DNA from 2 places in the Anaerobacillus sp. 1_MG-2023 genome. Region 2 is predicted to be linked to the other one. Evidence: riboswitches for the same ligand, from Rfam matches in the RefSeq annotation. Region 2 holds a riboswitch; the other holds the start of a gene.
The links. Region 2 has a riboswitch for S-adenosylmethionine ahead of Q4550_RS04245 (methionine biosynthesis PLP-dependent protein). Riboswitches for the same ligand answer to the same signal wherever they lie in the genome.
Positions count from the first base shown of each region.

Region 1 (15,171 bases), on a different contig from region 2:
AAATAAGCAGGCATGATAGCCAATGGCACTGCGTTCTCAAAGGACGTTAAAGAGATCAGGACAAGCATGGCAAGAAACACGCCATCTAGTTCTCCCGTTGTAACAAGATATGAACCGACCCCAATAACACTCCAGGTTACAAATAAAGAAACAAATGAATTAACAGCTTGATGAAGCACTTCTTCTTTTCCTTCTTTGCTTTGAGCAATCCCATAGTCGTTGGATTTTGTTCTAAGATCGCTTTTCTTTCCTTCAACCTCACTCATGATTTTCAAATCACGATAACCAGCGAAAAACTCAGCTGAATCAGCAGCAAATTCTCCTCTACTTGAACGAACCTTTCGATCCTTTTTTCGAATACTCCACGCAAAGTAACCCGGAATCACAATCCCTGTAAAAATCACTCCAAGTAACATTAGAAGTGCAATTTCGAAAGAATAGAATAGCGTAAACCAAATCGTAACAAGGAATATGAGAATAAAAACAATAGGTGGATAAAAAACGCGAAGGTAAAAATGCTGCAGTCGATCAATATCTCCTACAATTCTACCTAGCAGATCTCCACTGCGATATCGCTGTGACAACCCTGCCGCTATTGGCTCAAGCTTTTTATAAAATGAGACGCGCATGTTGCTTAAAATGGAAAACGTCGCGCGATGAGAATATATCCTTTCAAAGTAGCGTCCAGCTGCGCGTGCAAGTCCAAAAAATTTCACAACAGCTGTTAAAATCGCTAATGCAAACACAGGTAACGATAAGGCTGCCTTCGAAATTAAATAGCCGCTAGAAGCAAACAAGACAACAGCTGTGATTCCCGCAATAAAACCAAATAATATCGAGAGGAGGATATCCCGTTTCTCTGTCAGCATCTCACGCCATACAAATGCTAGCTCTCTCATAATGTGACCTCCCCCTTCTGCGTATCAACCATATCACGATACAACTCACTTGAAGCATAAAGCGATTCATCGGTTCCTTCCGCGATCAAGTTTCCTTTATCAAGTAGTATAATATGATCGGCATTTCGTATTGTATGGATACGGTGTGCTACAGTAATCATTGTTGCGTTTTTTGATAGCTCTTTGATCGAAGTGTGAAGAACTTTCTCTGTATATAAATCAAGTCCCGTTGTTGGTTCATCAAATAAAATAACCTCTGGTTGTTTTATAAATGCTCGAGCAAGCGCAATTCTCTGCTTCTCTCCTCCGGATATCCCTCTTCCGGACTCACCAATAACCGTCTCATAACCATTTTCAAGAGAAGCAATAAACGAGGAAATACCAGCTTTCTCAGCCGCCGCTTCTATTTGTATTTTATCCGTACTTTTTGATCCAATCGCGATATTTTCAGCGATCGTTCCAGTAAACAAATACGGGTTTTGTGATATAAAGCTTATCTTTGAAAACCAGCTTTCTTCATCTAAACTTGTTAGGGGAATTTCGTCGGCGGTAATAACACCTTCTTGAGGTGGAAGCAATCCACCAAGCAAATTCAAAAGCGTCGATTTTCCAGATCCACTCCGACCAATCACGGCCGTATTGCTATAAGGTTTAATAGTTAGATCAATAGAGGATAATCCAAATCCACTCTCCTGATAGCGATAGGAAACGTTCTTAAACGCTAACAGTGGTGGCCTCTCCTTCGTTTCAAGTAATCGATCTCCCCATTTCATTTCGTCACTTTCACGATGAAGTTCTTCACTTACCTTTTTCATTGCACTCATGCTACCTCTACCAGTATGAAAAGCACTGCCTAGTTCCTTTAGGGAAAGATAGAACTCAGGAGCAAGCATGAGAAGGAAAAAGGCTGTAGCAAAAGACATGCTATTAAACACAATGAGACGAAGACCAATCTCAAGAGCGATAATCCCAATGCTTAACATTGAAATAAGCTCAAGCATAAGGGATGAGACAAACGCAACCTTAAGAACTTCGAGCGTTGCATCTCGATAATTCAAGCTACTTTCTTCCATTATCGAGCGATATTTCTTCGATTGACGAAACAAGTTTAACGTAGTCAAACCCTGAATTGTATCAAGAAAACGACCAGAAAAAACGGTCATTTGCTCTAGCTTCTCCTCGGATTTTTTCTGAGTACGAATGCCGATAATAATATAAAAGAGTGGAATGAATGGAGCCGTCACGATCATTATTAGCCCTGTTTCAATATGCTGAGTTGAAACTGCGATTAGAATAAAAAAAGGAATAACCGCCGTTTTAAACACTTGTGGAATGTATTGACTATAATAGGAATCAATCTCATCCACAGCATCTAGTAAAACGCTCACTTTCTGTCCAGATTTACCCTGGTAAGACGTTAAAAGTGCGTCTCGAGAAAATTTATTCAAAAGCGCTTCTCTTATTCTTTGTTTCACAATAGTGGCCATATTTACGCCTGCTTTTCCCATTAAATAAGATACGCAAGGGCGTAGCGCCATGACAATCAGTAAGCCAATGAGATACGGTGAAATTTCTGAATATGCTAGTCTCTCAATAAATACCCGATTCACTATTTCTACTGTAAGAAAAGCCTGTACAATAATGGATGCGCCAATAATAAGAGCACCTAAAATCATGAACAAGTGTGTGATTTTAAAACCTGAAGCATACGCTTTAAGTTCGTTCTTCACCTAATCCCCCACCTTTAGTTTCACAACAAACATACGTTTGTGAAATATTTCACATTAATTCTTAATTCCTATTGTACGACTTATACAAAGGAGAAGCAAATACTATGCAGCGATCATTTTTTACAATTAAATGAACGAAATCTGTGCTAGAGTCATCGAGCCACTACTTATTCAATTGAGGCATTCTTAGATTTAGCATTCTTCCTCATTTCCTATTTGCTATAATGAAATCAGCAGGATAAGAAATGGAGGATTAGCGTGGAACACGAACCTGAATTTGAAAAAACGCGTAAAAATACACACAAACGAAATAAATTAAAGCATTTATTGATTTCTTTTACTCAACCATTACAATCCTTCTTTAAAACCATGTGGAAAGGAGCTTCTTACGGCGCTCTTTTTATGACAATGCTGCTAATCTTTTCGATTGGGTTTGATTTTCATACTGGACTGGGTCAAATAATGGACATTATTCTTTTCCTATTAATAGCAGTTGTCAGTACACTACTCACCGTTAAGATTGGTACATGGTTCGTAGAGCATTTCAAAAGATTACCCTCTCTTCTCATTGCAAGTATTGGAATCTCGCTTGCTATAACCATTTATACATTAGATCAATTTCGTCAATTAGAGAACATCCTTCCGCTCTCCTATCTTTTAATTGCAGTCGGTATCATCCTTGGCGCCATGTTCGGATACCCTCTTTCTAAAGGGATCAAAAAGCCAATGTCTATGATCATGCTACTGTTTGGTATTTTAGCAACGTCTGCTTTTTCATACTGGTTATTCACACCTGGTTTGATGAATGATCGTCTCTCTATTAATGTAGAGCCGCTCTCACCTGTTAGTGATAACCCTTCAGAATACGGCTCATTTGATGTAACTACTTATACATATGGAAGTGGTAAGGATAAGCAACGTCCTGAATTTGGAGAGCAAGTTGATATTCAAACGATATCAGTTAACGCTTCAAGTATGATTGGAGAATGGTCCAAAGAACGTGAGTGGTTCTGGGGCTTTAAAGACACCAATGTGCCACTAAATGGACGTGTATGGGTGCCCAAAGGACAAGGGTCTTTCCCCCTTGTCCTTATTGTCCATGGAAACCATAAGATGGAGGACTTCTCAGATGAAGGCTACAATTATTTAGGAGAGTTACTCGCTAGTCGTGGCTTTTTAACAGTATCAGTAGATGAGAACTTCTTCAATTCATCATGGTCTGGAGGCCTCGCAGGAGACATTAATGGACGCGCCTGGTTACTGCTTAAACATATTGAAGAAATGGAGAAATTATCGTCTCAAAAAGATAATCCATTATTCAATAAAGTGAATATGGATCAAATTGCTTTAATAGGTCATTCTCGCGGTGGTCAAGCTGCCATTTTAGCAGCAAAATTCAATGACCTTGATCGTTATCCAAATAACGGGAACATGACTTTTGATTTCCATTATAATATTGAATCTGTTATCGCACTTGCACCGACGGATTATCAAACACTTTCAGATCGAAAAATCGAAGTGGATGATGTCAATTATTTATTGCTTCAAGGTTCTTATGATAGTGATTTATCGGAATTCGAAGGCGACCGACAGTATAATGGGATTGATTTAACTGGCAGAAAAGAAGCTATGAAAGCAGCCCTTTATATTGATCGCGCCAATCACGGACAATTTAACACAACGTGGGGAGAAAACGATACGTATTTCCCTTTCACGCTTTTATTAAATAAAGAGCCTCTTCTTAAAGGCACTGAACAACGACAAATAGCCCGCACATATGTTGCTGGATTTCTTGAAGCGACGCTTCATCAAAATGAGTCTTATCAACCGATGTTTGAGGATTATCGCTATGCTCTCGAATGGCTACCTGATACAACATACATAAGTAAATACGAAGATCCTTCGTATCATATCTATAGCACTTTTGAGGAGGACGTTGATGTCACAACAACAACTTCTCCTTATATCACCATAGAGGCTAATAGCTTGCTGCAATGGTATGAAGGAGAGCTTGAATTTCGACGCGATAAAGAAAGAGGTACTCATGGGGTCTTTTTGAAATGGGATCATTCCTATTCAAAGAACGGCACGTACAAATTAAATTTCAAGAAAGCCCTTCAGGATCCATTTGCTTATACAATGAACAGTTCATTAACATTCACAGCAGCAAACCTTTCAAATCCATCTGACCAGCAACCTGTTGATTTCACAATCACGGCTAGTTCAGATAACGGAGCGTCCGCTAGTGTTAAGCTGAGTGACGTCATGCAGTTGCAAGGTGTTCTTCCTATTCTACACACAAAAACAAAATACTTCGAAGAAGGACGTTATGGTGAACCTACTGAACCGGTTCTCCAAACCTTTAATATCCCGATGCAGCAATTCTTAGAAGCAAACGATGCCTTTAATCCGAAGAAGATGAATGCTCTTACATTTGAATTTAATGAATCAGAGAAAGGAAAAGTCTATATTGACCAAATAGGTGTCAATCAAGGTGATTAACTAAAAAAGGCCTTCCCTCATGACGATGAGGGATGGCCTTTTTCTATTATGAAATTTTGCAAGAAGACTGTCCACGCTTTGCAAGATAGCTTTGATGATATTCATCTGCTCGATAGAATGAAGTGATTGGTACAATTTGCGTCACAACTGGTTTTTTGAAGCGTCCGGATCGCTCGAGTTTTTCTTTCGCAATCAATGCTATTTCTGCCTGCTCATTTGAATGGTAAAAAATCGCTGAGCGGTAGCGTGTTCCGACATCTTCTCCTTGTTTATTTAAAGAGGTTGGATTATGATTTTCAAAGAAAACTTCTATAAGTTCTTCATAAGTAATGAGCGAAGGATCATATTCAACTTGGACAGATTCGGCATGGCCTGTTAATTCAGAATAAACATCTTCATAAGTTGGATTAATCGTCTCTCCTCCTGTAAACCCTGCTGAAGTTGAAATAACACCGTTCAATTGTTGAAATAGCGCTTCTACTCCCCAAAAGCACCCTGCTGCAAATGTTGCTTGTTCCACTGTGACCACTCCGTTTCCTTTTCTCTGTATGGTTTTATTTGATCGAGCATATATGTTTTCTAATTCATTTAGTGATAACATATAAAGTTGCTTTTCACCCTTCTTATATATCCCTTGTGAGAGAAGGGTCTTAATAAGCTGTTGTTTTCTTGCTTCGTTATCCATTAGTGTATGCAACATCAGTCTCTCCCTCTACTAAAACATATTTCCAAATGAGGGTGCATAAAAAAACCCTCATCTGCTCGAACAGAAGAGGGTTTGGATAGACCGAGCCTCTTCTCATTTTTCGACTTTCGTCGCAGGAATTAGCACGGTTCCAATTGAACACAAGTTCATAGGTCCGTTGCCGAGGTATCTAAGGGCCAGTCCCTCCACCTCTCTGAATAAGAAGATCCTTTAAACAAAGGATTATTAAGTTAGTCCCAATAATAAATGGTTTTAAAACGGATGTCAATACAAAAGTACTCATAAAAATAATTATATTACAAAAGAGATAACAAAGTAGCCAGCTGCAGCTAATCCCGCCGCTAATAAAGCTGGGCCAAGCTTAAATTTCGCATATGTCATAGGATTCAACTGCAAGATCCTCGCAACTGTATTCGTATTGTCACTTAGCGGAGAAGCAAATGCGCCAAATGTCCCACTCGCAAACACAGCTCCAATGACAACAGGGAGATCTGCTCCTGTAGAATACCCTAATGAAATACCAAGCGGCATTAAAATTCCCCATGTGCCCCATGATGAGCCAATAAAGTATGAAATAAACGCACCAACGAGAAATAAGACTGGTGGTACAAATAAAGTAGGAATCCAATCAAGGTTTGAGGTAACAATAGATGAGAAGCCAAGAGCTTCTGTTGAAGCTGCTAAGCCCCAAACAACAGTAAGCAAGACGATGACCGGCATCATCTCATTACCCCCTTCGATAAAATAAGTAACAAGGTCCTTTAAAGAAAAACGTTGAAATAAATAGAAAACGAACGTTAAAAGTACTGTAGTGAGAAGGGCAAAGACCATCGCGTCGAGCACATCTGCTTCAATAAACGCCTTGATTAAAGAAGTAAACCCCTTCTGATAACCACTCCAATATGTGAGAAGAAGTGTTAGGAGAATAACTCCTCCAAGAGGTATTAATAAATTCATCGGTTTCGTAGGAAGATCCTTCGCCACTGCTGGATGACAATCTTCCCATTGATCATCAAGCTTTTTTTCCACATTACCTGCGTCTGTAGCTGGCGTTTTTCGATGATGGAAAAAACTCAAATAAAAGCCAATCAATAAAATACTAATCGAAAAAAAGTTATAAGGGATACTTTGAAGGAAGTAACGATAGCCATCTCCTTCAATACCTTCCGCCTTAAGTGAAAGCTGCACAACAGATGACATATAGCCGACAAAAGCGGTAGCAATTGGCATTAAGACAATGACTGGTGTTGCTGTCGTTTCTATCACAAATCCAAGCTCCTGAGGAGTGATTTTCACTTTATTTAAAAGAGCTTTCATGATTGGGGCTACCGTTACAATGCGGAAACTAGGAGCACTAAATGTTCCTAGCGTTGACACCCACGTCAGAAATAACGCTCCTTTTTTTGAGTTGATTTTGGATGAGGCAACTTGAACAAATCCTTTTATCCCACCAGTATATTTCATCAATCCGATTAAGCCCGTAAACATATATAGAAAAAGGACGATTTTAACATTATTTTCATCTTTCAAACCAGTCATTATAAATTCATAGAACTGTTGTAAACCAATGATCAATCCAGGTTTGTATATAAATGATGCTGTTAGCAAACCCGCCGTTAATCCTGGGATCACTAGTTTTGTTTTCATCGCAATGATAATGACAACGATAAACGGAAAAATGGATAACCAGGCCATTAGCGTCACCCTCCTTAAGCTCTAGTTTGCTCTCTAGAGAACGACCTATACTACGGGAACCGATAATGTTGATTCCTCATTCATATGAGCAAGTGGAGTTGCTCGAATTCAATGGTGCCATATGGGTTAAATAAGACAAATTGAACATCGTTCCTTAACTTATTCATACAAAAAAGCCAGAGCTCAGTGCTCTGACTATTTCTTTTTTAATGCGCTATTGTATTTTAATCTATTGATCGATGCAGCTCCAATTCCAAACATAGCCGTTCGTAATTCGAACTCAATTCGCTTTAATTGATCTGATAGCGCTTCTTCACTATCATCTACCGCATTTTCAAGTAATGCCCTACCAAATCCAGACACATCCGCACCGAGAGCAATAGCTTTAGCTGCATCTACACCATTTTTTAGTCCGCCACTTGCAACCATCGGGACATCGGGATGCTGTTTCCTTACATCAATAATACAATCAGCTGTCGGATTACCCCAATCTTGAAAAGCTTCGGCAGCTTGTTGTCTTAATGTTTGATGGGAACGAAAACTTTCAACTTGAATCCAGGATGTTCCACCCGCTCCAGCAACATCAATAAAACTGGCACCTGCACTTATAAGACGCTGAGCACTCTTCGCATCGATTCCCATGCCAACCTCTTTAATACCGAGTGGAACAGGGATCGCTTTTGCTACTTCTCGAATTTTATCGATTAAATCTTGGAAATTTGTATCACCCTCAGGTTGGAATACTTCTTGTAATGGATTTAAATGAAGCAGAAGCGCATCAGCTTGAATGAAGTCAATCGCTCTCTTACACTCTTCTACTGTAAAGCCATAATTGAGTTGAACAGCTCCAATATTGGCTAGTATAGGAATGGTTGGTGCATGTTTTCTTACGTCAAATGAATAAGCGGATTTCGATTCTTGAATAGCTGCACGCATTGAGCCTACACCAAGCGCCCAACCATGTGCTTCAGCAGCTTTGGCAAGACGTTTATTAATCTCCCAAGATCGCTCTGTACCGCCCGTCATTGAACTGATCAGAAATGGCGTCTTCAATTTCTTATTAAGAAATTGAGTGGAAATATCGACTTCATTATAATCAATTTCTGGTAGTGGATTATGCTTAAAACGATATTTTTCTAACCCCGTCGTAAGTCCCTGTCCTTCCACGTCTTCCGTTAGACAAATATCAATATGTTCGTTCTTTCTTTTTTCGGTTTGATCAAACCCCAAGTGTTCCAATGGAATTCCCCCTGCGCTGCTCTTTTTTCAACTGTCGATGTAATAATGGTTTTAACCTGAGTCGATTGTACCTTTGTATAAGAATAAATGGAAGATTAACTATTAAAGAATACCCAACCATTACTAAACCAATACTCAAAGGATTCCATAAGAAAAACAAGAATGAAGGTGGTATGAGAAGCCAATGAGTCACCTCTGCACGTCTTGTCTCTAAGATAAATTTCCTTATATAAGAAGAAGTGAGCGTTTTGAGTTCTTTCTTCCGAAATCCTCCTTTAAACACATCTCCCCCATCAGGTAGTATTGTTTTCCACTTCTTTATCTGGATACGATCATACACTTTCAGTTCCCATTTCTTATTTTGTAACATTGATTTTTTAGATTCATAAAAGGAATCTGGCAACCGAAGGCAAATATAAGAGATAGAAACATGAATGATCAGCCAGGCAAAAATATTCACTAAGATTAACCCTACGATCGATAAGTGGATGACCTGCATACACATTCCTCGTTTCAAAATTGTTTAACATATCCAAGATTAGGTAATTATTATGTCAGGAAACCTATTATACACTGTAACAGCGTTATGATTCCTTTACAAAGGTTATACCCACACTATACAATTACAGTGTATAAATGTCGACGCTTGAAGTTAATTCGATGAAGGAGGAGATGGAATGAGCAAAAAAACAATCGTTATTGGTGCTGGACTCGGAGGTCTTTCGGCAGCTATTCGTCTGGCAGCCGATGGACATCAGGTTACCATACTGGAAAAAAATGAGCGCGCTGGCGGCAAATTAAACAAACGTTCCGGCCAGGGGTTTAAATTCGATACCGGTCCTTCCATTCTAACAATGCCGTGGGTCCTTGAGAAGCTATTCAAAAGCGCAAACCGAAATGTAAACGATTATATGACCATTAAACGTATTGAACCTCAATGGAGAACTTTCTTCGAAGATGGCGCCCAGATTGATGTAACAAGTGATATTGCTGTTATGTTATCTGAAGTACATAAGCGCTCAGAAAAAGATTATTCCAACTTCCTCGCCTATTTAGATTATTGCAAAACGATGTTCGATTTAAGCTTAAAAAGCTTTTACAAAAAAAGCTTATCAGGCATTCAAGATTTGCAAAAACTGCATTCATTTAAAGACCTTCTCACAATGAACCCTATGAAATCAATGAATCAGGCAACGGAAAAATATCTTGATGATAAACATCTTCAGCAGCTCTTTAACTTCTTTATTATGTATATTGGCTCATCACCTTATCATTCCCCTGCCATTCTTTCACAACTAGTTTATGTGCAGCTTGGCCTTGGTATTTATTATGTTGAAGGCGGTATGTATAACATAGCAGAAGGAATGCTTAAGCTACTTGATGAGCTAGGTGTGGACGTACAAGTCAATACAGAGGTCGCTGAGATTCTCACCGTAAACAAAAAAGCAGCTGGTGTAAAACTTGCGAATGGGACGATGATGGAGGCAGACTTAATCGTTAGTAATCTTGAAGGCATCCCTGCCCACGAGACGCTTCTTAAAGGAGAACCTGGGGCTGAAAAAGTGAAAGATGAATTGAAAAAATATACTCCTACCGTTTCGGGCCTTGTGTTGTTACTAGGTGTAAATAAGACGTTTGATCACCTTCAACACCACAACTTTTTCTTCTCGAAAGATCCCGAGCTAGAATTCAAACAAATATTTGATGAAGGCGTCCCTGCTGACGACCCAACTGTCTATATTGGTGTCTCATCAAAATCTGACCCAACTCAGGCACCGGCTGGAAAAGAAAATCTCTTTGTCTTAACACATGTTCCTCCTTTAGAGCCTGGTGAGAGCTTTGAGAAACATCGCGGTAGATACCGTGAAATCGTCCTAGATAAATTAGAACGAATGGGTATGACAGGTCTTCGCGAATCAATTGAATTCGAATATCAGTTCATTCCAGATGATATTAAGAGTTTATATGGTTCTAACGGTGGCTCTATCTATGGTGTAGCAACGGATCGTAAAGTGAACGGCGGTTTTAAAATACCATCTAGAAGTTCACTAATTGATAATCTGTACTTTGTAGGTGGTTCAACACATCCAGGTGGTGGCGTACCAATGGTTACACTTTCAGGTCAGTTAACTGCAGATTTAATTGCGGAAGATCAGAAATTGAAAGATGAACAAACTGGCTAAGAAAGGGACTTCGCAACATGATGAAATGGGATAATGTAATCTTTCGACTATTTATTTTTTGGTACTGCTGTGGGTTGATCCTTGTTGGCTTCGACCTACTTCCATCGTTTCTTAACTGGGCAAATGCCTTCTTTCTTATACTCTGTGGAATATTAGGCACCTTTTATTTTGTACGAACGTTTGGGGCTTTGCGGGGGCTTTCAACAGCCTCCTTTATCTTTGCTTTCAGCATGATCGCAGAGGGATTAGGCGTTCATTATGGTTTAATCTTTGGAAAATATGATTATTCCGGTGATTTTGGGTTTAAATTAGCTGACGTTCCAATAGGAATTGGTTTTGCTTGGATTATGGTGATTGCCGTTACTCATGTGCTATCGCTTCAAATGACGGAAAAACTAAATCACGGCATCATAAGATGGATCGTCTACTCCCTTTTAGGCTCCCTTATTGCCGTTTTAATTGACTTAATCATTGATCCCGTCGCCTATTTAGTGAAAGGTTATTGGGGATGGGACGGAAACGGCGTCTATTATAACGTTCCTTTCCAAAATTTCACGGGCTGGTTCTGGGTATCCCTTTTCTTCCACGCCTTACTCTATCCTCTCTATATGAGGAATAAGGTTCCAAATAGGACTTCTTTCATTAAATGGAAGCATCGAATGGCCATGTTATTTGGTATGGTCATGGGGATGTTTATTTTCCTTGCTCTGCTTGATGGACTTTGGCTTGCGGTCTTTGTAACATCGATTCCTACACTGCTTCTGCTAATTACCTATAAGAAAAAAGCGAAGCAAAATGGACGCGCTACAGCGGGAGAGGTGACCGTCTAATGTTGCTCATTTATATTAGCATTCTTACAGCGTTTGTCTTGTGGACGATCATCAATTCACTCTTCATGCCACGTCTATCAAATCGAAGTATTCAGGGGGATGAGAATGGTCGAGTATCCATTCTTATCCCTCTTCGTGATGAAGAACGAAACGTTGAAGAACTCCTTCAAAGTTTAAAAAAACTCACATATCAAAATATCGAATTTCTTCTACTTGACGACCACTCTAGTGATCAAACATTGAATTTACTGTATGAAGGAACTAAATATGATCCGAGATTTACGATTATTCGTGGTAAAGATCTACCTGAAGGTTGGACTGGGAAAGTATATGCTTGTCATCAACTAAGTGAACATGCTAAAGGACAATACCTACTGTTTAATGATGCAGATTTAAGACTGTCGCCAAATGCGGTTCAAGCTGCACTCTTATTAATGAAAAAGCGGGAGGCTTCCATGATAACAGGGTTTCCTGCTTTTCCTGTAAGCTTGTTTCTTGAAAAGCTTCTTGTACCACTTCAGCATTTTGTCGTTCATTTCCATCTTCCATTAGCACCAGCTAATTGGACGAACCTACCCTCCTTCACCGCTGCTCATGGGGCATTTATAATGGTTCATACGGAATCATACAAACAAGTTGGTGGTCATAAAGGGATTCGCGCCACACTCCTTGATGATATTGATTTAGCAAAAACATTTAAGAAAAAAGGACAAAGAGTTATTATTGCCAATATAACAAATGTGGTCACTTGTTATATGTATCAAACGAATCGCGAAGTGTGGAATGGTTTCACCAAAAACCTTTTCCCAGGTCTCGGGCGCTCTCGTTTCCTAATATGGATCCTCTTTATCTTTTATGGCATTTTCTATCTCGGTCCTCTTATTTTACTACTTGCAGGGCTTTATACAGCAATAACAGGTTCACTTATAGTCGCACTCTTTTACCCCTATGTTCTAATCGTGCTTCAAAAAGCATGGATTGATATAAGAACGAATCAAAGAGTCACGTTATCGCTCCTCATGCCACTAAGTGCTGTCGCGTTTATGACTCTGTTGATCCATTCTATGCGCACAGGTTTAAGGCAGAAAGGTTATGTTTGGAAAGGAAGAACGTACTCATGAAAACAATCGCCGTTATTGGGGCAGGACTCGGTGGGCTCTCTGCTTCAATTAAGCTAGCTAGCAAAGGATACAATGTACACGTTTATGACAAAAATGAATACGCAGGTGGGAAAATGATGCCTGTTAACCTGGGGACACATCACTTTGATTTCGGGCCAAACACGATGACAATGCCTGAAATTTTTGATTCTGTATTTGAAGAAACAAACCTTAACCCCAGGGATTATTTCACGTGGATGAAGCTCGACCATCATACAAGAAATATAGACTATGATGGTCAATCTTTTATGATGAGCACAGACGAGTCTTTCATGATAGAGCAACTACAGAAGCTTGATTCATTTGCAGCGAATCATTATCCCGCTTATCTCAAAGAAATTGAACGACTCTATCATTTATCCAAATCATCATTCTTTCCGAGGATGTTTACAAAATGGAATGATTACTTGTCTCCTACATTGTTTCGTGCAGTTATTAAAGTGAGACCGCTTGAGAAAATGAATCACTTTCATGAACGCTATTTTCAGCACCCTCTTTTATTAAAAGCTTTTAATCGCTATTCTACATATATTGGTTCCTCCCCCTTTCTCTCGCCAGCTACTTTTGCGATGATTGGATATCTTGAGATGGTGCAGGGAATTTATTATGTTAAGGGGGGAAACACCAAACTTGCTGAAAGTCTAGAATCCGCTGCAAAACAGCTAGGTGTTACTTTTCACTTAAATACTGAAGTGAATCAAATACATGTTGAAAATAAAAAAGCGAAGCAAATTGAAACGGCTTCTGATCGTTTAGACGTAGATAAAGTTATTATTAATGGAGACTTATTGAAAGCCTATCCAGCATTAGTTGATGAGAAAGAGCGGCCATCCATGCCTAACATAAAAATTGAGAGATCATCTCCTTCCATCTCTGCTTTTGTCATCATGGCTGGATTATCAACAAGACTTCCTGATCTCGTACATCATCAAGTATACTTTGCTCAAAATTACAGTCATGAGTTTGAAACGCTATTTAAGGGAGAATGGCCTGACGATCCGACGATCTATATTTCAAATTCTTCAGCAACAGATCCTTCTGTTTCTCCTGATGGAGATAATCTCTTTATTCTAGTAAATGCGCCTCCTCTGTCCGAAAATAACCAAATTTCCTTAGAGAAATATAAAGAGAAAATATATGATAAGTTGGAGAAGCATGGATTACCTATAAGAAAGCACCTTGTCACGGAGAAGGTCATCGGACCTGAAGAAATTAAAGAACGTTTCTACGCTTTCAGAGGGGCACTCTATGGCATTTCTTCGAATTCTTTAAAAAATAGTTTTCTTAGACCTTCCAATCAATCAAAGGATATCTCGAATATCTACTTTGCTGGCGGAAGCACCCATCCTGGTGGTGGTTCTCCAATGGTCGTCATTAGCGGGAAAAATGTAGCGGATCGAATCATTAGCGAAGATCACTAGTGTACAAGTACAAAATGATTCGGTAAGGAACGCCATTCATATTAGACAATCTAAACAAGTTTAAAGTGCCCTCCAAACGCAAGCTTCATTTGGAGGGCACTTTTCAATTTAATTTATCAATTATTTCGTCTAAACACCATCAACCCTTAATTCTTCAACAAATGATGCAAAAGGCGATCTTTATCTTCAAAAAATTGTTTCATCGTCACATAATGATCAGTTCCTTCTAACGTTACGTCACTCATGCTATCGGCATTTAGCTGTAGGATTCTTGCCTCAGGGTATGCCATTAAAATTGGTGAGTGTGTCGATATAATTAGTTGAGAACCTTCTTGAACAAGCTCATGTATTCTCGTTAACATCGATAGCTGCCTAATCGGTGAGAGCGCCGCTTCGGGTTCATCTAAAATGTACAACCCTCTTCCTTGAAATCGGTACATAAATGTAGCAAAAAAAGACTCTCCGTGCGATTGTTGATGAAGTGATTTCCCTCCAAAAGAATCAATAATTTTCGGACCAAATCCCTCTTGATCTAATGCTTCAATATTCGTAGCTAAATTGTAATATGTCTCGGCTCGAAAGAAAAAAGAATCATCTGGTCTATGAATTCCTCTTGTTAATTTCAAATACTGATGCAAATTTGAGTGAGAATCATAGCTAGAAAAATTGAAATTCTTCGTGCCACCTTCAGGATTCATACCTAGTGTCCCAGCTATCCCTTCTAGCAGCGTTGATTTCCCCATCCCATTCTCACCAACAACATACGTAACATTTGGGTGAAAGATAAGTTCATCCTGTAGACTTTG
Region 1 covers NZ_JAUORD010000003.1:329,882-345,052, reverse strand. The annotation lists gene cydC (thiol reductant ABC exporter subunit CydC) at 1-899, opposite strand, end outside; gene cydD (thiol reductant ABC exporter subunit CydD) at 896-2,629, opposite strand; gene Q4550_RS08145 (hypothetical protein) at 2,888-5,131, shown strand; gene msrA (peptide-methionine (S)-S-oxide reductase MsrA) at 5,178-5,831, opposite strand; SAM riboswitch class I at 5,928-6,041, opposite strand; gene Q4550_RS08135 (Na+/H+ antiporter NhaC family protein) at 6,129-7,532, opposite strand; gene fni (type 2 isopentenyl-diphosphate Delta-isomerase) at 7,728-8,771, opposite strand; gene Q4550_RS08125 (glycosyl-4,4'-diaponeurosporenoate acyltransferase CrtO family protein) at 8,752-9,270, opposite strand; gene Q4550_RS08120 (phytoene desaturase family protein) at 9,449-10,954, shown strand; gene Q4550_RS08115 (carotenoid biosynthesis protein) at 10,972-11,784, shown strand; gene Q4550_RS08110 (glycosyltransferase family 2 protein) at 11,784-12,905, shown strand; gene Q4550_RS08105 (phytoene desaturase family protein) at 12,902-14,365, shown strand; gene Q4550_RS08100 (AAA family ATPase) at 14,512-15,171, opposite strand, start outside.
Region 1: it holds a riboswitch for S-adenosylmethionine, as region 2 does, so the genes downstream of both, msrA (peptide-methionine (S)-S-oxide reductase MsrA) here and Q4550_RS04245 (methionine biosynthesis PLP-dependent protein) in region 2, are expected to answer to the same signal.

Region 2 (15,171 bases):
ACGACAAGAACTAATATATCATATAGATTAAGAAAGCGTCAATAAGTTTTTCAAATTTAATTGAATTAATCTTAATTTCAATTATGAAAATACTATATCACGCTTTCATTTTGTCATCAAGAACTTATAGGACATACACTAGGAACACAACAACCATGACCATTTGGAGTAAACCTTTCATAACAGCTCCACCAAGAAAACCAAGCAATGAACCTACACCTACTTGAACAGATTCTTTAAAAGCTTTTCGATGAATAACTAATTCAGCTAAGATAGCACCGATAAATGGTCCAAGGATGATTCCTGCAAATGGAATAACAAACGGGCCAACAAGTAAACCAATTGTACTCCCCCATATCGCCGCCTTTGACCCTCCATACTTCTTCACGCCAAATAAGTTACTAGCATAGTCCGCAACAAATAATAACATCGTCAGCAGAACTTCAACAATCCAAAAGGAAATAGTCATTGAACCAAACTCAAAAAACACCCCATACAGGATAAACCCAACATAAATAAATAGTACGGCTGGAATAATCGGATAAATCAATCCCACAAATGCAATGATGAATGACGCAATGATCAGGCACCATAATAGAATATCCACGCTTTTAACCTCCCTTCAACTTGACTCTATTTTAGCGGAGATGTCACTTTCCTTCTATATAATGATAAAAAGAAGCAGAGGCATCCCTCTGCTTCCCAAATTTATTCTTCTCCAATGACGGCTTCTGCAATATTCACCGCATGGTCACCAATACGCTCAAGGTTACTGATGATATCAACAAAAACAATTCCAGCACTTCCAGTACATTCACCCTCATTTAGACGAAGGATATGCTGTTTACGAAGCGTTCTTTCCATTTTGTCGATCTTATCTTCCAATTGCACAACATCCTGGGCCTTTGCTACGTCCCATTTATCGAGTGAATCAAAGGCTTCTTGTAGTGCAGAAAGGGTTAAATTAAACATTTCATCAAGATCTTTCATTGCAACGTCAGTCATTTTAACTTTATTACTAATCTGATAATCAACCAATTCAACAATATTTTCCATATGATCCCCAATACGCTCAATATCCCGAACAGAGTCCATTAACATACCATGTCGTGTTGACTCATCACCGGACAAAGAAGTGGCTGATAGCTGAATAAGGTAGTCTGTAATTTTAGTATCTAGGTTGTTAATAGCTTCCTCATACTGAGCGGTTTTTTCTGCGCTTTTCTGACTTTTAGAAGTCAGATAGTTAGAAGCCTCTTGAACACCTTTATAAGCAAAACCGCTCATACGAATAACTTCTTCTTTCGCTTGTCCAAGTGCCACTGAAGTAGATTGTTCAATGAACACAGGATCTAAATGTTTAGGTTTATATTCAATTGTTGAATCATCACCAGGAATAATTTTCGTAACTATAACGGCTAGTAAAGCAATGAAAGGAAACTGAATTATTGTATTAGACACATTGAAAATTCCATGCGCAAATGCGATTGTCATTTCTGAATTAAGATTTAATACACCTTGAAGATAGGAAATAAAAGGGGTGTATAGGGACAAAATAATTAAAAAGATCGTTGTTCCAATTAAGTTAAAAATCACATGGGTAAGGGCTGCTCTTCTAGCTGCTACTGATGCACCAATTGATGCTAGAACAGCAGTTACAGTTGTACCAATGTTATCTCCAAATAATACTGGCATAGCTGCTTGAAGATTCATTGCATCTTGGGAAAACAAACTTTGAAGTACCCCAATGGTAGCGCTAGAACTCTGAACGATTACAGTAAATACAGTACCAATTACTACCCCTAATATTGGATTGTCACTCATACTAAGTGTGAGATCATGGAAAGCCTGAAGACTTCTTAAAGGTTTCATACCATTACTCATAAGTTCTAAGCCATAGAACAATCCACCAAAACCAAATATTATCTGCCCAAGATAAGTAATCTTTTTGTTTTTAACAAAGAAGATTAATGCTGCACCGAGGAAAATTATTGGTAAGGCGTAATCTTTAATAGGTATACCAATAATGAATGCAGTTACTGTAGTTCCTATATTAGCACCCATTATAACTCCGATAGCTTGCCTTAGGGTCATAAATCCTGCATTTACCAATCCCACTGTAAGAACTGTAGTACCTGAGCTAGTTTGTAATAAGATAGTAACTACAATCCCCGCAAGCACACCCATAAACGGGTTAGTGGTAAAACGATCGAGAATATCTCTTAATCGATCACCTGCTGATCGTTGAAGGCCATCTCCCATATACTTTAGTCCAAACAGGAAAATACCAAGACCTCCCACAAACTGAAAGATCATCTCCTGAACGTTGAGTTCCATCATTTCAACCCCTTGCACTTATGTTTTATTTTTTTCGACAATACTCAACAAAGTCCCTTGTCTATTATCTACATCGCTCCCTCCTTTGTAAAGAGTTAATCTAGAATTGTAAATATATTATGCCGAAAACAAACATGTTTCAATAAAGTTTCATTAAGAATACTGTTCCCACCTCTCTATATAAGATAAACTGATTGGGTGGAGAAATACTCCACATTTAGAAAGGAGATTATTAATTTGAACGTTTTTAAACAACTTTACTACAGCTTATTTTCCCCAAATATGATGGCCCGGTTCCGTTTTCAAAAGCTAGGTAAGCCAATATTGTACGTATTTTTCCTTATGTTCCTTTCTTCTGTGCCAGTTGGAATTATGACGGCTTTATCCTTTACAAACGCTTATGAGGATCTCAAAACACATATATCAGATTTACCAGAATTCACTTTAGAGGATGGATCTTTAACAAGTGAGCAGTCTGAACCGCTTATTCGACAAAATGATGGAAATACTTTTATTTTTGATGCGACAGACCAGACAAAGCCTGATGATGTTGATCAATATGATTCCGTTATCGCTTTCCTAAAAGATCGTATAATCGTTGTAGATAGCGGCGCTAGACAAGAGTTTAATTACAGTAACTTTAGTTCGATGACGTTCACGAAGCAAGATGTTAATGAGTTAAGTAATAACCTAGACAACTTGCTCCCTATCTTTATTCCGTTACTGATATTCGTTATCTATTTGTTTCAAACCGGCCTTAAGTTTATAGGAGTTACCGTACTAGCTACAATTGGACTACTATTGAGAAGTATTACCGGAAGAAAAGCTTCTTATAAACAACTTTGGGTCTTATCTGTTTATTCAGTAACAATTCCAACGCTCTTCTTTGCGATTATGGCCCTCATTAAAACAGCAGTCCCTTTAGGATTCCTACTCTATTGGATGGTGGCCATCATGCTACTTTATCTTACGATTAAAGAAATCCCGTTACCAAAAAAACGGGTAACGAACGAGCGAGCAAATGATCCAACAGAAGAAAAATTTTGATAATTTACTCAAATCCCTTGCTTTTCACTTTAAAGTGATGTAGATTATGAAAAAAGCGACACAATAAAATTCCATATATTTTCAATTCTTATCAAGAGAAGCAGAGGGACTGGCCCTATGAAGCTTCAGCAACCACCGGATAATTTCCGGTAAGGTGCTAACTCCAGCAAGTTGATTTCAACTTGGAAGATAAGAAGAAGAGCAACCAAAGTCTTCTTCTTATAGAGGGCTTTTTTTTATTGCCCTTATTCAATGAAAAGGAGATTGATTATGTCGAATAAACAGTTAGAAACACTACTTGTCCAATTAGGTAATCATTCAGATACTAAAACCGGTGCGGTAAATCCTCCAGTGTACTTCTCCACGTCGTATAGCCATGAAGGCATCGGTCAATCCACCGGATTCGATTATTCAAGAACCAAAAACCCGACACGATCCATTTTAGAATCCGCTATATCAGAACTCGAACATGGGGATCAGGGATTTGCTTTTAGTTCCGGAATGGCTGCGATTCAAGCAATCCTTGCCATATTCAAAAGCGGCGACCATATTCTCGTCTCAGATGATTTGTATGGTGGGACTTATCGATTATTTGCCCATGCTGAAAAACATTATGGTATCTCCTTCACATATTTTGATACACAAAGCAATGTACAACTTTCATCACTCCTAACTCACCGTACAAAAGCCATTTTTGTTGAGAATCCATCTAATCCATTAATGAAATTAACAGATCTTGAAAAAATTGCACGTATAGCAGAAAACAGGGACCTATTATTTATTGTAGACAATACTTTGTTCACCCCTCTTCTACAAAACCCACTACTGCTTGGGGCGGATATCGTCGTGCATAGTGCCACTAAGTATTTAGGCGGTCATAATGATATTCTCGCAGGGCTTGTGGTTGCAAAAGGTGAGAATATTTGCGCTGAAATCCAACAATACCAAAACGGTGCAGGCGCTGTGCTTTCTCCTTTTGATTCCTGGTTATTAATGAGAGGCATGAAAACCTTGCCACTCAGAATGAAGCAGCATGAAGAGAATGCCAGAAAGGTAACTGAATTTTTAACGAATCATGAAGCAATAACAGACGTTTTTTATCCAGATAAAGGTGGGATTCTTTCTTTCAGATTGCGGTCCGAAGAATGGGTAGATCTCTTTCTTAGAAAATTAACACTTGTCACATTTGCTGAAAGTCTTGGAGGGGTAGAAAGCTTTATCACATATCCTTCAACGCAAACTCATGCTGAAATACCAGAAGACATCAGACTTGAAAAAGGGGTGTGCAATCGACTGCTACGTTTCTCTGTTGGGATTGAAAACATTGATGACTTAATACAGGACCTGAATCAAGCATTGTCCATTTTTAAAGAGGAGGTTGTACAAATTGACAAATACTGATTATACATTTCAAACAAAACTTCTTCATAACGATCACAAATTTGATAAAGCTACGGGAGCTGTTAGCGTCCCTATCCAACAGGCTTCTACATTTCATCAGGTGGATTTTGACCAACCAGGAAAATACGATTACAGTCGTTCAGGCAACCCCACTCGCGAAGCGCTTGAAGAAACAATTGCCAATCTTGAAGGTGGGGTTAAGGGATTTGCGTTTGCTTCTGGGATGGCCGCTATCGCCACCTCTTTTATGCTTCTTTCACAAAACGATCACGTTCTTATATCTGAAGACGTCTACGGTGGGACGTATCGCATGATTCACGACGTTCTCGGTAGATTTGGAATTAAACATACTTTTGTAGACATGACAGATTTAAATGAAGTGGCGAGAGGTATTCAATCCAATACTAAAGTAATCTATATCGAAACGCCTTCTAATCCTTTGCTGAAGGTAACTGACATTCAAGCCGTTGTTAAATTAGCTAAAGCGAATAATTGTTTAACATTTGTCGATAACACCTTTATGACACCTGCTCTACAACGTCCGTTAGACTTCGGAGCCGATATCGTATTGCATAGTGCTACGAAATTCATTTCAGGACATAGCGATGTCGTCGCTGGTCTTGCTGCCGTAAAAAGTGAGGAATTAGCGGAACAGCTTGCATTCCTGCAAAACTCGTTTGGATCGATCTTAAGCGCTCACGATTCCTGGTTAGTTCTCCGTGGCTTAAAAACATTGCATTGTCGACTAGATCAATCGTCTAGATCTGCGTTTCGTCTTGCGCATGCTCTTACTAAAGAAAAGATGGTAGAAGAAGTCTTTTATCCAGGGCTTTCTTATCACCCTGGTCACTCCACTCATATTTATCAAGCCGCTGGTCCTGGTGCAGTTTTGTCCTTTCGGTTACCTGATGAAAATGCCGTGCGTCTATTCACAAAGCATGTTCAAATTCCTGTTTTCGCGGTAAGTCTTGGTGCCGTAGAATCAATTCTCTCCTATCCAGCTAGAATGTCACATGCTTCTATGCCTCCTATAGAACGCAGAAAACGAGGCATCACAGATGGATTATTGCGATTGTCTGTGGGACTTGAAAATCCTGATGATTTATTAAAAGATTTCAAAAATGGATTTGCAGCTATTAGAAAGCAATACTCCGCTTCTGAAGCGAGTGGTCAACTATGAGTTTCCTTAATAAATTAAAAAACAATATTCTAATCGGTGATGGCGCGATGGGAACACTTCTCTATTCATATGGGGTAGATCAATGTTTTGAAGAGTTAAATCTATCGCAACCAGAGCAAGTCTTAAACATACACCGCGCATATATAGAAGCAGGTTCAGACGTGATACAAACGAACACCTATGGAGCAAACTACAGTAAATTAGCGAGATATGGTCTTGAAGATCATGTAAAAGAAATGAACACTGAAGCTGTTAAATTAGCTCGACAAGCAGCAAACAAAGCGACTTATGTATTTGGAACTATCGGTGGCATACGAGGAATCAATACTCAAAAGACTTCTCTTGATGAAATTAAACGTAGCTTTAGAGAACAGTTATACTGTCTTCTACTGGAGGGTGTTGACGGGATCTTACTCGAAACTTATTACGATCTTGAAGAGATTTCATCAGTCCTTGCGATTGCTCGAAAACAAACGAACCTCCCCATAATAGCTCAAGTTTCTATGCATGAACCCGGGGTTTTACAAAACGGGACCTCCCTTCCATCTGCTCTTAAACATTTAGAAGAGTCTGGAGCAGATGTGACAGGTGTTAATTGTAGACTAGGGCCATATCACATGATTCAAGCTTTTGAAGAGGTCCCCCTTTCAACTAGTTATCTCTCTGCTTATCCAAATGCAAGTTTACCCGACTATGAGGAGGGACGATTGGTTTATCCCACTGCCCCTGATTATTTTAAACAAAGTGCTGAATCTCTCCACAAACAAGGTGTTCGATTAATTGGAGGATGTTGTGGTACAACACCCGAACATATCGCTGCTGCTTCAAAAGCTTTAAAGGGAACAAAACCTATTACTCATAAAAAAATAGAAGTAATAGCTAAAGAAATGACACAAACCGAAAACAACATAGAACGTTTGCCCCACTTGCATGAAATTGCTCAAAAGCAACGTTCTGTTATCGTAGAGCTTGATCCGCCTAAGAAACTAAATACAAAGAAGTATCTCCAGGGTACGAAGGCTTTACAAGAAGTCGGAGTAGATGCTATTACACTAGCCGATAATTCCCTTGCCTCACCTCGTATTTGCAATACAGCTATGGCATCAACTATTCAGTCACAATTTAATGTTCGCCCTCTCGTGCACATAGCTTGTAGAGACCGAAATATTATCGGATTACAATCGCATATAATGGGGCTTCATACACTGGGAATTAATCAAGTACTCGCTGTTACTGGAGACCCTACAAAAATAGGAGATTTTCCAGGTGCAACTTCTGTATATGACGTCTCATCTTTCGATCTTATACGGTTAATCAAACAATTCAACAGCGGGTTGTCTTACTCCGGTAAATCACTTGGGATGAAGACTTCCTTTTCGATCGCAGCAGCTTTTAACCCTAATGTTCGCCATCTTGACCGAGCTGTCGCAAGACTTGAGAAAAAACAACAGTATGGAGCGGATTATTTTATTAGTCAGCCTATCTATAGCGAAGAACAATTAATAGAAGTACATGAAGCTACAAAACATTTAACTTGCCCAATTTACATCGGAATCATGCCGTTAACAAGCTATCGAAATGCCGAATTCCTGCATAATGAAGTACCAGGAATAAAATTATCTGATTCAATACGTAAGCGAATGTCCACAGCCACCGATGCCAGTGAGTCACAAAATGAAGGACTCGCCATCGCAAAGTCCTTAATTGATACAGCATTCGATTTATTCAATGGCATTTATTTAATAACACCGTTCTTGCGCTACGAATTAACAGTAGAATTAACTCGTTACATTAAAGAAAAAACTCGTATTGAAGAAGAAAGGAAGATTCATAGTGGTCTACCCCTCATTTGAAGATCTACTTAAGAAGAGAATTCTTGTTCTTGATGGAGCCATGGGAACAATGATTCAACAGGCTAATCTTAAGCCCGCTGATTTTGGTGGTGAAGATTACGAAGGCTGTAACGAATACTTATCTTTAACAAGACCAGATCTTATCTCCTCAATTCATGATGATTACTTAGCTTGTGGTGCTGATATTATTGAAACGAACACTTTCGGAGCGACCGATCTCGTTCTCGACGAATATAATCTTGGCCATCTTGCTGAAAAGCTTAACTACACATCTGCCATTCTAGCAAAAGAAGCAGTTTCAAAAGTGACGACATTTGATAAGCCCCGTTTTGTAGCTGGTTCAATGGGGCCAACAACAAAAACATTATCTGTTACAGGTGGCACTACATTTGAAGCTCTATGCCGATCCTATCAATTACAAGCAAAAGGATTACTAGAAGGTGGCGTAGATCTCCTCCTTGTTGAAACAAGTCAGGATATGCTAAATGTTAAAGCTGCTTTTATTGGAATTTCAAAATCTTTTAAAGAAAGCAAACGTTCTGTTCCCCTTATCATTTCTGGTACTATCGAACCGATGGGAACAACTCTCGCAGGTCAAAGCATTGAAGCTTTTTATTTATCACTCGAACACATGAACCCAGCTGTTGTTGGTCTAAATTGTGCAACAGGACCAGAATTTATGAGAGATCACCTTCGCTCTCTATCAGACCTTGCCACAACTTCTGTGAGTTGCTATCCAAATGCGGGTCTTCCAGATGAAGAGGGGCAATATCATGAAACGCCAGAAAGTTTGGCATCAAAAATTAGAGGATTTGCGGAAAAAGGCTGGCTAAATGTAGTTGGCGGTTGTTGTGGAACGACACCTGCTCATATCAAAGCGATATCAGATTCTGTGAAAAATGTTCAGCCTAGAAAAGCACCTCACTCCCACCCGCACGCAATTTCAGGGATTGAGCCATTTATCTATGATGAAAATACAAGACCTGTTCTTGTCGGAGAGCGGACAAATGTGATTGGTTCGCGGAAATTCAAACGTCTTATAGCTGAGGAGAAATTTGAAGAGGCTTCTGAAATAGCTCGCTCACAAGTAAAAAAAGGAGCGCAGGTTATCGATATTTGCCTAGCAAATCCTGATAGTGACGAACTTGCAGATATTGAGAATTTCATGAAATATGTTGTAAATAAAGTAAAAACTCCTCTTATCATTGACTCAACAGATGACGCGGTGATTGAAAAAGCCCTTTCTTATTCACAAGGAAAAGCGATCATCAACTCAATTAACCTCGAGGATGGAGAAGAACGATTTGAAGCTGTCACTCCTCTTATTCATAAATATGGCGCCGCCGTTGTAGTTGGCACTATTGATGAGATAGGGATGGCGATAACAGCTGAACGTAAGCTTGAAGTTGCTAAACGCTCACATGAGCTACTCATTTCTAAATACGGTCTCAAATCTTCGGATATCATTTTTGATCCGCTTGTTTTTCCGATCGGAACAGGCGATGAACAATACATCGGCTCAGCTTCTGAAACAATTGAAGGGATAAAGCTTATTAAAGAAGCCCTCCCGGACTGTCAGACTATACTCGGAATTAGCAATGTATCATTCGGGCTTCCTCCTGTAGGGAGAGAAGTACTAAACGCTGCCTATTTATACCACTGTACAAAAGCAGGATTAGATTACGCAATTGTAAACACTGAGAAATTAGAACGATACGCTTCCATTTCTGATAAAGAAGTTCGGCTTGCAGATGAACTTCTTTTCGAAACAAACGACATGACTCTTGCTGATTTTACAGCTTATTATCGTGGTAAAAAGAAAGAAAGCAAAGTACAAACGTCGAACCTCACGCTTCAAGAACGACTTAGTTTATATGTAGTAGAAGGAACAAAAGAAGGTTTGCTGCAAGATTTAGAAAAAGCCCTTAATGAATACAGTTCTCCACTTCAAATTATCAATGGACCTCTAATGAATGGGATGGCAGAGGTGGGTAAATTATTTAATGATAACCAATTAATTGTTGCTGAGGTACTCCAAAGTGCAGAGGTGATGAAAGCTTCCGTCGCTTTCCTCGAACCTCACATGGAAAAAGAAGATGCCTCCCATACTAAAGGGAAAGTATTATTAGCAACCGTTAAAGGCGATGTTCATGATATTGGTAAGAACCTAGTTGAAATAATATTAAGTAATAATGGTTTTGAGGTGGTTGACCTTGGAATCAAGGTTACCCCTACCGATCTTATTCATCAGATTCAGGAGCAACAGCCAGATTTTGTTGGACTTTCAGGACTATTAGTGAAATCTGCCCAACAAATGGTTCTGACCGCTCAAGATATGAAGCAAGCTAAAATATCTATACCAATTATGGTAGGCGGTGCGGCTCTATCACGTAAATTTACCGATAATAAAATTTCAGCTGAGTACGATGGACCTGTTTTTTATGCAAAGGACGCAATGGAAGGACTATCGCTTTCCAATCGGCTAAGTAATGAAGAAGAAAAAAGAACTCTTATGGAAGAGCATTCTAAAAAAAGAGCTACTCAACCTGTCATAGAAAGGAAAACTAGCTCTAATAACAGAACGGCAGTTGCTGTTAAACCTGTTTCTAATGTAACGACTGATGTGCAGGTTTATCAGCCGTACGACCTTGAGCCACATATTTTAAGGAATCACTCTGTTGCACATATTGAGCCATATATAAATATGCAGATGTTAATTGGACATCACCTGGGTCTTAAAGGGAAGGTATCAAGACTATTAGAGGAAAAAAACGAGAAGGCTGTTCATTTAAAAGAAGTGGTTGATCAGCTGTTAACTCGAGCGAAAAAAGAAAATTGGATACAGCCCTCAGCGAAGTATCAGTTCTTCCCAGCACAGTCCAATGGGAATGAAGTGATCATTTACTCTCCACATGATCATCAAACAGTTATTGAACGGTTTTCATTTCCTCGTCAGCAAAAAGAACCTTTCTTATGTCTTGCTGACTACCTTCGTTCGGTATCAAGTGGTGAAATGGATTATGTTGGATTCTTTGCTGTTACAGCGGGAAGAGGAATTCGTGAACGTTCTCTAGAGTTAAAAAATAAAGGTGATTATCTGGAAAGTCATGCACTACAAGCATTAGCTCTAGAGACTGCTGAAGGTCTTGCTGAACACATTCATCAGTTGATGAGAGATAAATGGGGATTCCCAGATCCCACAGATTTCACTATGCAGAATCGATTTTCAGCAAAATATCAGGGACAACGCTTTTCTTTTGGATACCCTGCTTGCCCCGAACTCGAAGATCAAAACAAGTTATTTGCACTCATTCATCCCCAAGACATTGGGATTGAATTAACAGATGGATGTATGATGGAGCCCGAAGCCTCTGTCACTGCAATGGTTTTCGCTCACCCAGAAGGAAGATACTTTAACGTTTTATAAGAAACAAAAGGAGGAGCTAGGGCTCCTCCTTTTGTTTCTTATGGTAATTTTAAGATCGCTTCAAACGTATCATTGATGATCTTGAAATAGAAAAATAGTTTAAGCGAATCAATAGCATGTGATTAAAGAAATGTCTTATTCATAGCTTTTTCTAAAATGTCCTTCTTTTCACTTTCACACATGTGATTGTTCTTTATTTCCAGCCTTTTCTTATATAAACTCTCTACATACTGTCCATATGACTGGTCATATTGCAACGAAAGGTCATCTCGAATTTTCTTCGCGAGCAACGGACTTGCTCCACCTGTGACAACAGATATCACTAGTCTTCCTCGCCTCAACGTTGCAGGTAGAGACACGTTACCTCTGTCAGCCTGATGTGATGCATTAACTAGCTGATTATCTTCGGCATGTTTGACAACAAATTCATTCACATCATACAAATTGGTCGCCACAATAATTAAAAACGCATTATGTAGATCACACTCCCTAACTGCGCGTTCCATCAGGGTAATATTGTCAGAATCCACATATTTCTTAATGTCAATGTGAATATCAGGGCTTACTACTTTTAGATTCGCGCCGCAACCAAGTAGACCTTTGAGCTTCCTAAGTGCGATACGCCCCCCTCCAACAATGACAACTTTTTTTCCTACCAGGTTAAGGGTAACCGGATATTCCCTCATACCTTTACCTCCATCTCATATGCTTCTATTACTCTTTCTTTCAATACATCTTTCAAAAATTCATGGTAGCCAAGGTAATGACAAAGATAGAAATCTGGACCATCTCCATCTAACTTACTTATTTTATGTTCCATTTCTCTCATTAGAACACCTGTAAATAAAAGATAAGGAATGACAAAGATCTGACTATTAGTGCCGTTTTTAGCGTGTTTAATTCCTTCATCAAAGGTTGGAGTTGCAGCTGCAAGATAGCACACAGAGACCTTTTTAAATCTCATCTTTTCAAGGATTCGCCTTGCGATTCGATCTAAATCTCTTATTGTATCAGGATCACTACTTCCTCTCCCTACAAGTAGAGCACTTGCATCTTGTTGAATGGAAACTCCTGTCTCCCTTACTCTTTCTTCTATAATAGAGATCAACTTATCGTGAACTCCGAAAGGACATCCCATGTGAAAAGTTATGGATGGAAATTCTTTAGAAACGCGCTCTACTTCATTCGGAATGTCCTTCTTTACATGAGTTGCTGCAAGTAATAAGACGGGTACTACCACGATTTCTTTCGCACCTTGTTGTACACATGTTGATATACCTTGATAAATATCGGGCTTCGATAGCTCAAGAAAACATGTCTCTTGGATTGGATACCCAAGTTCTTTTTTACACTTCTCAACAAATTCAACCGCTTGATTTCTTCCTTCTTTCACGCGACTACCGTGACATATATATAGAATGGCTTTCACTATCCACCACCTCCTATAAGGCGCTAACGACCGACTTAGTGCTTTGTTCATCTCGTGACATTTTCTCAAACCAATTCAGTTTCGACCTTAAGTTGACCACTTCACCCACTATAATCATGCTTGGATTTTGCACTCCTGCTTTCTTTACATCTTCTGTTATTGTCTCAAGGGTACCCGTTACCGTTTGTTGGGTTTGTGTCGTTCCCCAGTGAACAAGCGCAACAGGAGTTTCTTTATTCCTTCCATATTTTCGAAGCATCGAACAAATATAAGTTAGATTTTTCACTCCCATATAAATGGCGAGTGTATCTATACCTTTAGCGAGACTCTCCCAACGTAATTCTTCTTCTTCGCCTTCTTTACGATGACCAGTTACAAATGCAAATGTTGAACTTAGTTCACGATGTGTTACTGGAATGCCTGCATACATAGGGGCAGCAATACCAGAAGTAATTCCTGGAACGATTTCAAAGGGAATTCCATGGTTTGAAAGGACCTCGGCTTCTTCACCACCTCGACCATAAACAAAAGGGTCTCCTCCTTTTAACCTTGTGACCACTTTCCCTTTAAGTGCATGCTTTACGAGAAAACGATTAATGGTTTCCTGCTTTAGTGTGTGGTAATCAGGTAGCTTACCGCAGTAAATTAACTCGACCCCTTCTTTTGCGTAATCGAGAAGGTCTTGATTGATTAAGCGATCATAGAGGATCACATCTGCCTGCTCAATACACTTTACGCCTTTCACTGTAATTAAGTCGATGTCTCCTGGCCCTGCACCAACTAGATAAACTTTCCCCATCTGATTTCCTCCTCCACGAGTTGATTTTATTCTTTAAAATCACTTAAGCTCAAAAGTTATTGATTTATAATCAACCCTTGCTTTACTAAATAGGACATCACTTTATTAGCACATTCTTCTCTGGAGTGGTTGTCCGTATCAATGGTGATTTCGGGATTGATCGGTACTTCGTAAGGAGATGATACGCCTGTGAAGTGAGGAATCTCGCCACTACGAGCTTTTTTGTATAATCCTTTAGGATCTCGACTCTCACACTCATTTATTGGACATTTCACATATACCTCAATAAATTCACCTTGTTGCAGAAGTTCACGTACTACTTGTCTATCACTATGGAACGGGGAAATAAATGCAGTGATTGCGAATTGACCGCTATCAACTAGTAGTTTAGACACCTCCCCAATACGTCTAATATTTTCCTTGCGATCTTCTTCTCGAAAACCAAGATCCTTATTTAAACCCTGACGGATATTATCACCGTCTAGAACATAGCTTTGGACGTTTAATTCATGAAGCTTCCTTGAAACATCATTTGCCAGTGTTGATTTCCCGGAACCAGACAAACCTGTAAAGAAGAGTACTGCACTTTTATGCTGATTTCTCTGCTGCCTCATTTCTTTTGTTACCACTGTATCGTGCCAGGTTAAATTATTGTTCACTGTCATCTCAAATCTCCCCCTTATGCGTTCACTGTCTTCTCACTCATTCCTTTAATTAGTACCTCCACAACCTCAGGACGACTAAATGTTGCCGGAGGCTGCTCCCCATTTCGTAAAAGGGCACGTACTTTAGTACCTGATAAAATGACGTGATGCTCATTCCCATGCGGGCACGTTTTGGCCGAAGCCATGCTATCGCACTTCTCACAGTAGAAACTGTGTTCAAAGAAGAGTGGTGTAATTCCTAATTCCTCGCTTGTAAATTGACTAAAGATTCTCTGGGCATCATAAGTGCCATAGTAATCACCTACTCCGGCATGATCTCTCCCCACAATAAAATGTGTGCATCCAAAGTTTTTTCGAACAAGCGCATGAAAGATTGCCTCTCTTGGCCCTGCATACCGCATAGCAGCAGGGAAGACACCAAGATGCACACGATCTTCAGGGTAATAGTTCTTAAGTAGAACTTCATAGCTTTCCATTCGAATTTCTGCTGGTATATCATCTGATTTGGTTTCACCTACAAGAGGATTCAAGAACAAGCCATCCACTGTTTCAAGTGCGGTCTTTTGAATATACTCATGCGCTCGATGAACTGGATTTCTTGTTTGAAATCCTACAACTTTCTTCCAGCCCTGACGTTCAAAATAATCTCTTGTTTCAGATGGATCATAATGATAGCGGTCAAACTTGCCTTTTTCGGTTCTTTTAATAAGTGTAATTGGTCCACCAATGTAAACATCTGGTCTATCGTAAAATTTTTTCACTCCTGGATGTTCACTGTCCTCTGTTAAATACACGTGGCGCGCCTCCACTCCCTTATCAGGAGTATATTTGGATTCCACTTCTATTGTGCCGTACACAGTCCCATTATTAGTTAACTTCACTTTATCACCAATTACGATCTCAGCAGCTCGTTCGTGCGTAACTGGCAACGTAATAGGAATGCTCCATGGCAACCCGCTTTCTAATTTGAGGTGATGAACGACTGACGTATACTCATTTTCATTAAGAAAACCAGTTAACGGACTATACGCTC
Region 2 covers NZ_JAUORD010000002.1:89,550-104,720, reverse strand. The annotation lists gene Q4550_RS04260 (DUF456 domain-containing protein) at 125-607, opposite strand; gene Q4550_RS04255 (Na/Pi cotransporter family protein) at 709-2,337, opposite strand; gene Q4550_RS04250 (DUF1189 domain-containing protein) at 2,575-3,384, shown strand; SAM riboswitch class I at 3,470-3,580, shown strand; gene Q4550_RS04245 (methionine biosynthesis PLP-dependent protein) at 3,655-4,785, shown strand; gene metC (cystathionine beta-lyase) at 4,772-5,965, shown strand; gene Q4550_RS04235 (bifunctional homocysteine S-methyltransferase/methylenetetrahydrofolate reductase) at 5,962-7,818, shown strand; gene metH (methionine synthase) at 7,859-11,245, shown strand; gene Q4550_RS04225 (NAD(P)-dependent oxidoreductase) at 11,368-11,931, opposite strand; gene Q4550_RS04220 (sirohydrochlorin chelatase) at 11,928-12,674, opposite strand; gene cobA (uroporphyrinogen-III C-methyltransferase) at 12,688-13,473, opposite strand; gene cysC (adenylyl-sulfate kinase) at 13,530-14,138, opposite strand; gene sat (sulfate adenylyltransferase) at 14,153-15,171, opposite strand, start outside.